Regions from separate parts of the Pseudomonas sp. NPDC087697 genome, predicted to be linked through region 2. Evidence: riboswitches for the same ligand, from Rfam matches in the RefSeq annotation. Region 2 holds a riboswitch; each other region holds the start of a gene.
What was found. Region 2 has a riboswitch for cobalamin ahead of cobW (cobalamin biosynthesis protein CobW). Riboswitches for the same ligand answer to the same signal wherever they lie in the genome.
Positions count from the first base shown of each region.

Region 1: another riboswitch for cobalamin. It lies ahead of ACIPIN_RS01730 (HoxN/HupN/NixA family nickel/cobalt transporter); the one in region 2 lies ahead of cobW (cobalamin biosynthesis protein CobW).
Region 3: another riboswitch for cobalamin. It lies ahead of cobO (cob(I)yrinic acid a,c-diamide adenosyltransferase); the one in region 2 lies ahead of cobW (cobalamin biosynthesis protein CobW).

Region 1 is NZ_JBIUVW010000001.1:399,752-401,992, forward strand. It holds gene ACIPIN_RS01725 (TlpA disulfide reductase family protein) at 107-610, shown strand; cobalamin riboswitch at 694-836, shown strand; gene ACIPIN_RS01730 (HoxN/HupN/NixA family nickel/cobalt transporter) at 873-1,928, shown strand; partial or broken gene ACIPIN_RS01735 (lysis protein) at 2,098-2,199, opposite strand.
Region 2 is NZ_JBIUVW010000010.1:145,377-147,617, forward strand. It holds gene cobN (cobaltochelatase subunit CobN) at 1-65, opposite strand, end outside; gene cobW (cobalamin biosynthesis protein CobW) at 69-1,142, opposite strand; cobalamin riboswitch at 1,244-1,455, opposite strand; cobalamin riboswitch at 1,642-1,865, shown strand; gene ACIPIN_RS10535 (CbtB-domain containing protein) at 1,963-2,154, shown strand; gene ACIPIN_RS10540 (CbtA family protein) at 2,166-2,241, shown strand, end outside.
Region 3 is NZ_JBIUVW010000012.1:127,713-129,953, forward strand. It holds gene ACIPIN_RS11900 (cobyrinate a,c-diamide synthase) at 1-431, opposite strand, end outside; gene cobO (cob(I)yrinic acid a,c-diamide adenosyltransferase) at 442-1,053, opposite strand; cobalamin riboswitch at 1,134-1,371, opposite strand; gene ACIPIN_RS11910 (hypothetical protein) at 1,529-2,113, shown strand.

The DNA.
Region 1 (2,241 bases), on a different contig from region 2:
TGATGTGGGGCGTCGGTGACACTCACCGACGCCTCGTCACCGTATTTCGACTATCGGAGACCGACTCAGCCTACTGTGCTGAGCCAATGAAACCGAGGGAAACCTGATGTCCGCAAAAAGACTACTGCCATTGTTCGCACTCTGTTGCAGCCTGGTTGGTCTGCCCGCATGGGCGATTGATGTAGGCGAGCACGCTCCGAACCTGACGGCAAAAACGTTGAATGGCGAAACGTTTGATTTGCAGAAACAGGCTGGCCAGGTGGTGATCGTGAATTTCTGGGCCTCCTGGTGCGAGCCGTGTCGTGAAGAAATGCCGGCCATGGAAACCTATTATCAGCAGCACAAAGGCGAAGGACTAAAGATCATTGCGATCAGCATGGATGAGCCGGAAGACGACGCTATGGTGCACAAAGTCATGGCCCATTACAGCTATCCTGCGGCGTTCCAGCGTGATGCCGACTTCCAGGGGTTTGGCCGAATCTGGCGCATGCCGATGACCTACGTCATCGACCGGCAAGGTGTGGTGCGCAAGGATGGCAGCGTGGGCGACCCAAAAATCGATCTGCCGTTGCTGGATCAGCTTGTGACTCCATTACTGACAGCGCATTAGCCGATGGGTAACTCAAGTTCTAGACCACAGGGTCGTCAGATCGAGCAATTAGGCATTATTTTACAAACATCATCTGCGCCTGCGTAGACTGCCCAGGCAGATGTTTCAATATGTTGCATAACGAGAAGCCGGTGTAATTCCGGCACGGTCGCGCCACTGTATCTGGATCGCAGGCTTTAAGCCGAATGAGTCCAGGAGTCAGACCTCGTTTTGTGCTCTTCTCAATCCAAATGGGGCGCGTGTTCCCTAAAGGTAATGTTCGATGATTCTTCGTCTCGCTCAGATTTTCAGCGACTCCAATAGCCAGGTACGAGCCAAGATTTTTGGCATCTATGGGGTATTGATCGGTATTAACGTTCTTGCTTGGGTCTGGGCGCTGGTGGCCTTTCACGATCACCCCGTTCTCCTTGGCACGGCTCTACTTGCCTACGGCTTTGGGCTCAGGCATGCGGTAGATGCTGACCATATTGCAGCTATCGACAACGTCACTCGCAAGCTGATGCAGGAAAAAAAACGTCCAGTCACCGTGGGGTTTTTCTTCTCCCTCGGTCACTCCGCTGTTGTTGTGCTCGCGTCCATTGGTGTCGCCCTTGCCACCTCAGCGATGAAAGCCAACTTTGAGAGCTATAGGGAGATGGGGGGCGTTATCAGCACCTCAGTTTCCGCCTTGTTCCTATTCCTCATCGCGCTGATGAACCTGATTATTTTGAGGTCGATTTACAAGGCATGGCGCCACGTCAGGCAGGGTGGTACCTATGTCGAGGACGACTTTGACCTGCTGCTGGCGGATCGTGGTTTTCTTGCGAGGATTTTCCGGCCATTGTTTCGCTTGATCACCCGAAGCTGGCACATGTTCCCCTTGGGCTTCCTGTTCGGATTGGGGTTCGATACTTCCACTGAAATCGCGCTGTTAGGAATCTCCGCCAGCCAGGCTTCCCAAGGATTGTCGCCATGGGCAATCATGGTTTTTCCGGTTCTTTTCAGCGCAGGCATGTCGCTGGTCGACACGCTGGACGGTCATCTGATGTTGGGAGCATACGGCTGGGCCTATATGAAGCCGATTCGCAAGATCTACTACAACATGACGATCACCCTGGTATCGGTTGTGGTCGCCGTGTTGATCGGAAGCATTGAGGCGCTAGGTCTGATCGCGAACAAGCTGGCCATGCAGGGCCCAGTATGGGATGTGGTAGGTAAACTCAACGACAACTTTGGCATGCTTGGCTACATGATCATCGGTATTTTTATCGCCAGTTGGGTCATTTCGGTGATGCTCTACCGCATAAAAGGGTTTGATGCGTTGGAAGTAAAGTGCTGAGATCAAGCAGTAAGTAATGCTCGGTCATTGGATAAAGTGGCGACCTAACTGGGTCGCCGGCAATTCCCGCTAATTTTCTCTGCACATGCGCAAACGACAGAGTGTCCGCTCCTGGCTGTTTTCTGCCTGCCACGAATGACTGGTTTGGGTCGATTGCGGTCATTCAGCCTCAGTGTGATACCTCCCTCACATACGCCTGGCACGCCGCCAGCGCAATCAGTCCCCGGTCGCCGTCGTCGGTGATGCCGATAATTCGTTGAGCATGCGCGGGGCAAGTCATGGGCGCGCTCCGCCATGATCCACGCTTCCGCCG
Region 2 (2,241 bases):
TGGCCAAGGTCGGCAATGTTGTCATCCGAGACGAAACCGCCGGGCTGGGTCCTGAGCAGGTGCATGGATTAAACGCTGAGCGCAGCGCGCAACTGCGCTTCGAGCAAGGCGGCGTCCAGTTGCTGGCCGATCAGCACCAAACGTGTGCTGCGCGCTTCGTCTGCGGCCCATTGACGGTCGAAGTGCTTGTCGAAACGCGTACCCACGCCCTGGATCAGCAAGCGCATCGGCTTATTCGGGATCGCGGCAAAACCCTTGACCCGCAGGATGCCGTGCTGGACCACCAATTGGGTCAGGGCATCGAGCAACAGGCTTTCGTCGGCTTGTGGCAGTTCGATGGAAATCGAATCGAAGGCGTCGTGATCATGGTCGTCATGATCGTGATCGTCGCCATCGTGGTGATGGTCGTGGTGACTGTGACGGCTGTCGATGTGTTCTTCAGAGCCGGCACCCAAGCCGATCAACACGTCCAGCGGCAGGCGACCGCTGCTGGCTTCGATGATTTTCACCGCTGGCGGCAGCTCTTCAGCGACTTCCAGACGCACTTTGGCCAGATCCGCCGGGCTGATCAGGTCGGCCTTGTTGAGGATCACCAGGTCGGCGCTGGCCAGTTGGTCGGCGAACAGCTCGTGCAGCGGCGATTCGTGGTCCAGGTTCGGGTCAAGTTTGCGCTGGGCGTCGACCTGATCCGGGAACGCCGCGAAAGTACCAGCGGCCACGGCCGGGCTGTCGACCACGGTGATCACCGCATCGACCGTGCAGGCGCTGCGGATTTCCGGCCACTGGAAGGCTTGGACCAGCGGTTTTGGCAGGGCCAGGCCAGAGGTTTCGATGAGGATGTGATCCAGGTCAGCGCGACGGGCGACCAGCTCACGCATGACCGGGAAGAACTCTTCCTGAACGGTGCAGCACAGGCAGCCGTTGGCCAGCTCATAAACGCGGCCGTTAGCTTCTTCTTCCGTGCAACCGATGGAACATTGCTTGAGGATTTCGCCGTCGATGCCCAGCTCGCCGAATTCGTTGACGATCACCGCGATGCGCCGGCCCTGGGCGTTATCGAGCATGTGTCGCAGCAAGGTAGTTTTGCCCGAACCGAGGAAGCCGGTAACGATGGTGACGGGAAGTTTGGCCAGTGTTTTCATCGGATGCCCTTTGGCAAGGTGGCGGGCATACGGGACGACAACCGGCAACGCGCACGCGCATGCCTGAAGAGTTCGCCACCGGATCACCCCGCCCGGTTGAAAGTGAGAATCTGTGTCGAGGCAGGTCTCCTGGCTGACGGCGTACCGGTCTTTCGACTGGCGATTTCTGCACCTTCCCGCACCTCTTGATAGAGCGTGCAGTGGCATGGCAGAAACAGAACCGTTCACAGTTGCGGGGGCAGCCGCGGCATTGACCGCGTTCCCTTCTTAGCTTCGGCGCACGCGCCAAAGAACCTCGAAAGCGCAAGGCTACGCATCGCATCGGGGCGGGTCAATGTTCACCTGAGTTCTGTGGCGGCTGTGATGACGCCATCGCGAGCAAGCTCGCTCCCACATTGGAATGCGGTCAACTGTGGGAGCGAGCTTGCTCGCGATAGAGGCGCCCCGATCTCGAGTTGAGAACGCCTGCCAATTGACGCCCCGCCCTCGCCCATGCTCTCCTACACGCCTTGTTACGGGTGCCCTTCACAGGGTGAAACGGGAAACCGGTGAATCATGTGCTTTACTCAAAAGCCATGTCAGTCCGGTGCTGCCCCCGCAACGGTAAGCGAGCGAAGGATCAGATCCACTGTGTCAGCACGACATGGGAAGGCGATTCTTGCAGGTTCGGCGAATGCCAGCCCCTCGTGAGCCCGGAGACCGGCCCGCAACACATCAATAACAAACCCGCGGTGGGCGGGCGCTGTTTTAGCCTCTGCGTGCCGGCTCGCGGGGTTTTCATGCGCTCGATTCACCCACTGACTGACCAGAGGGAAGCGCCATGTCGATCATCAGCAGCACTCGCCATACCACCGCCAGCACCACGTCCACCCTGAGCCAACGCCTTGTTGCCGCTATCGGCGCATCGATTCTGGGCGCTTGCCTTGTGTATTTCGCCGGTTTCTCGCACATCGACGCGGTGCACAACGCCGCCCACGATACCCGTCACAGCTCCGCCTTCCCGTGCCATTGAGACCTGCTGACATGATCAAGCGTATTGCGCAAACCGCAGGTTTCACTGGCTTGCTGGCCGCCCTGCTGCTGACCTTGCTGCAAAGCT
Region 3 (2,241 bases), on a different contig from region 2:
AACGGCAAGTCCGGCTGATACCGCGCCAGCCCCAACGCCAGCGCGCCGAAAGTCTGGGCCATGGCGGTGCCGTCGATCACGCCCAGCACCGGCACACCAAAATGCCGCGCCAGATCAGCGCTGGATGGTGTGCCATCGAACAAGCCCATCACGCCTTCGATCAAAATCAGGTCAGCCTCAGCCGCCGCTTCCCACAACAGCCGACGACTTTCCTGTTCGCCGACCATCCACATGTCCAACTGATAGACCGGCGCACCGCTGGCGCGTTCGAGAATCATCGGGTCAAGAAAGTCCGGGCCACACTTGAACACCCGAACCTTACGCCCCTGATTGCGATGCAAACGGGCCAGCGCGGCGGTAACGGTGGTCTTGCCCTGACCGGAAGCCGGTGCGGCAATCAATACCGCTGGGCAATAACGACTGCTATTCATATAAAGAGGCTCACAGCTCAACGCCTTTCTGCGCTTTGATACCGGCCTGAAATGCATGTTTGATCATGCCCATCTCGGTGACCGTGTCGGCCAACTCGATCATTTCCGGCTTGGCACCACGACCGGTGACGACCACGTGCTGCATCGGCGGACGCGCCTGCAAGTCGCTGAGCACCTGATCGAGGTCCAGATAGCCGTGTTTGAGCGCGATGTTCAGCTCATCGAGCACCACCAGGCCTACGCCTGAGTCACGCAGCAGTTCGCGGGAGACTTCCCACGCGGCCTCGGCGGCAGCGAGATCCCGCTGGCGATCCTGGGTTTCCCAGGTGAAACCTTCGCCCATCACATGGAAGCGCACTTGTTCAGGGAAGCGGCGGAAGAACAACTCCTCGCCGGTGCTGTTGCGCCCCTTGATGAACTGCACCACGCCGCACTGCATGCCGTGGCCCATCGCCCGGGCAAGCATACCGAACGCAGAACTGCTTTTGCCCTTGCCGTTGCCGGACAGAACCAGCAACAGACCGCATTCGTTCGGCGAATTGGCAATACGCTCATCGATCACGGCTTTCTTGCGCAGCATGCGCGCCAGATGGCGTTCGTCACGATCAGGGGAATCAGTCATGGGGGAGCTCTCCGTTGAGGCTGGATAACGGCGGGCAGGCATAGGAATAGACGGCAAGAAGCCTGGCATCGCCCACCGTGATGCCGCTGGATGGATCAGGCCGGTCTCCGGGCTCATGAGCGGCGGGATGGCCGAACTGCGCGCCTTCCCATATCGACCTTCGACACAGTGGCTCAAAGCGCAGTTTTTACTCATTTACCGTTGCGGGGGCAGCGCCGGGATCGTCGCCCGCTCTGTCAAAGAACGCGCCCTCACCGGCTTCCCTGTTTCACTCGGTTGACCACTGGGTCACAGAGCACCTGAAACAAGTCGCGAAGGTTAGAGGGTTGGGGGTGGAGCGTCAATTAAAGCCGGGGGCTCATCGATGGATAGAAACCGACCTCAATCAATAAACTGGCGCCAATCTTGTGCCACACTGAAAGCGGTGATATCAAAGAGCCACAACCTTACACTACAAGAACAAAGGGTGAGCAACATGCAAGGCATGATCATCGGTAACCCTAAGCTGGAATTCCTGCGCCCGGTACTGGAACGCTGGTTTGAGTGCATCGACCGTTACAACGCGGTACGCGGCGATAACGAAAGCCCCTACTGGTTTGACGAACGCGCCAACCTGAGCCTGCTTTCGGCAGCGGCGTGGATGGCAGAAATGGTCACCCTCGAACAGACTCCGACGAAAAAGCAGATCGAGGAAGGCGAGCGCAATAGCCGCGCCGATCTGTTTATCGCAAGTGGAGAAGAACGCGTCTATCTTCAGGCCACCCAACGCTGGCCGCGGGTCAACAACCTGAACCTCTCCCAGGCCCTGCTTGATGCGGCGAGCGATGCGAAAAAAATCAGCTACGCCAGTGACCTGAAACTCGGCTGCCTGTTCGTCGCACCACAGAAGGCCCAGCACAGTCCCACCCCGGAAGAGTTGCAGGACATGGTCGACGACCTGCAAAAGGAACACACCTGCGCCGTGGCCTGGTACTTCCCCTACGCGTACCGCAAATTGCACAACGAAGCCGGCAACTACCATCCGGGCATCGCACTATTGCTCAAAGAGGCACGCGGCTGATAACACGAGGAACAAAACGTCAAAAGATCGCAGCCTTCGGCAGCTCCTACGAGGTGTACATCATCCACTGTAGGAGCTGGCGTGTTGTGGTCGAATATTTTTGGACCATGATGTAGGAGCGTCGATTT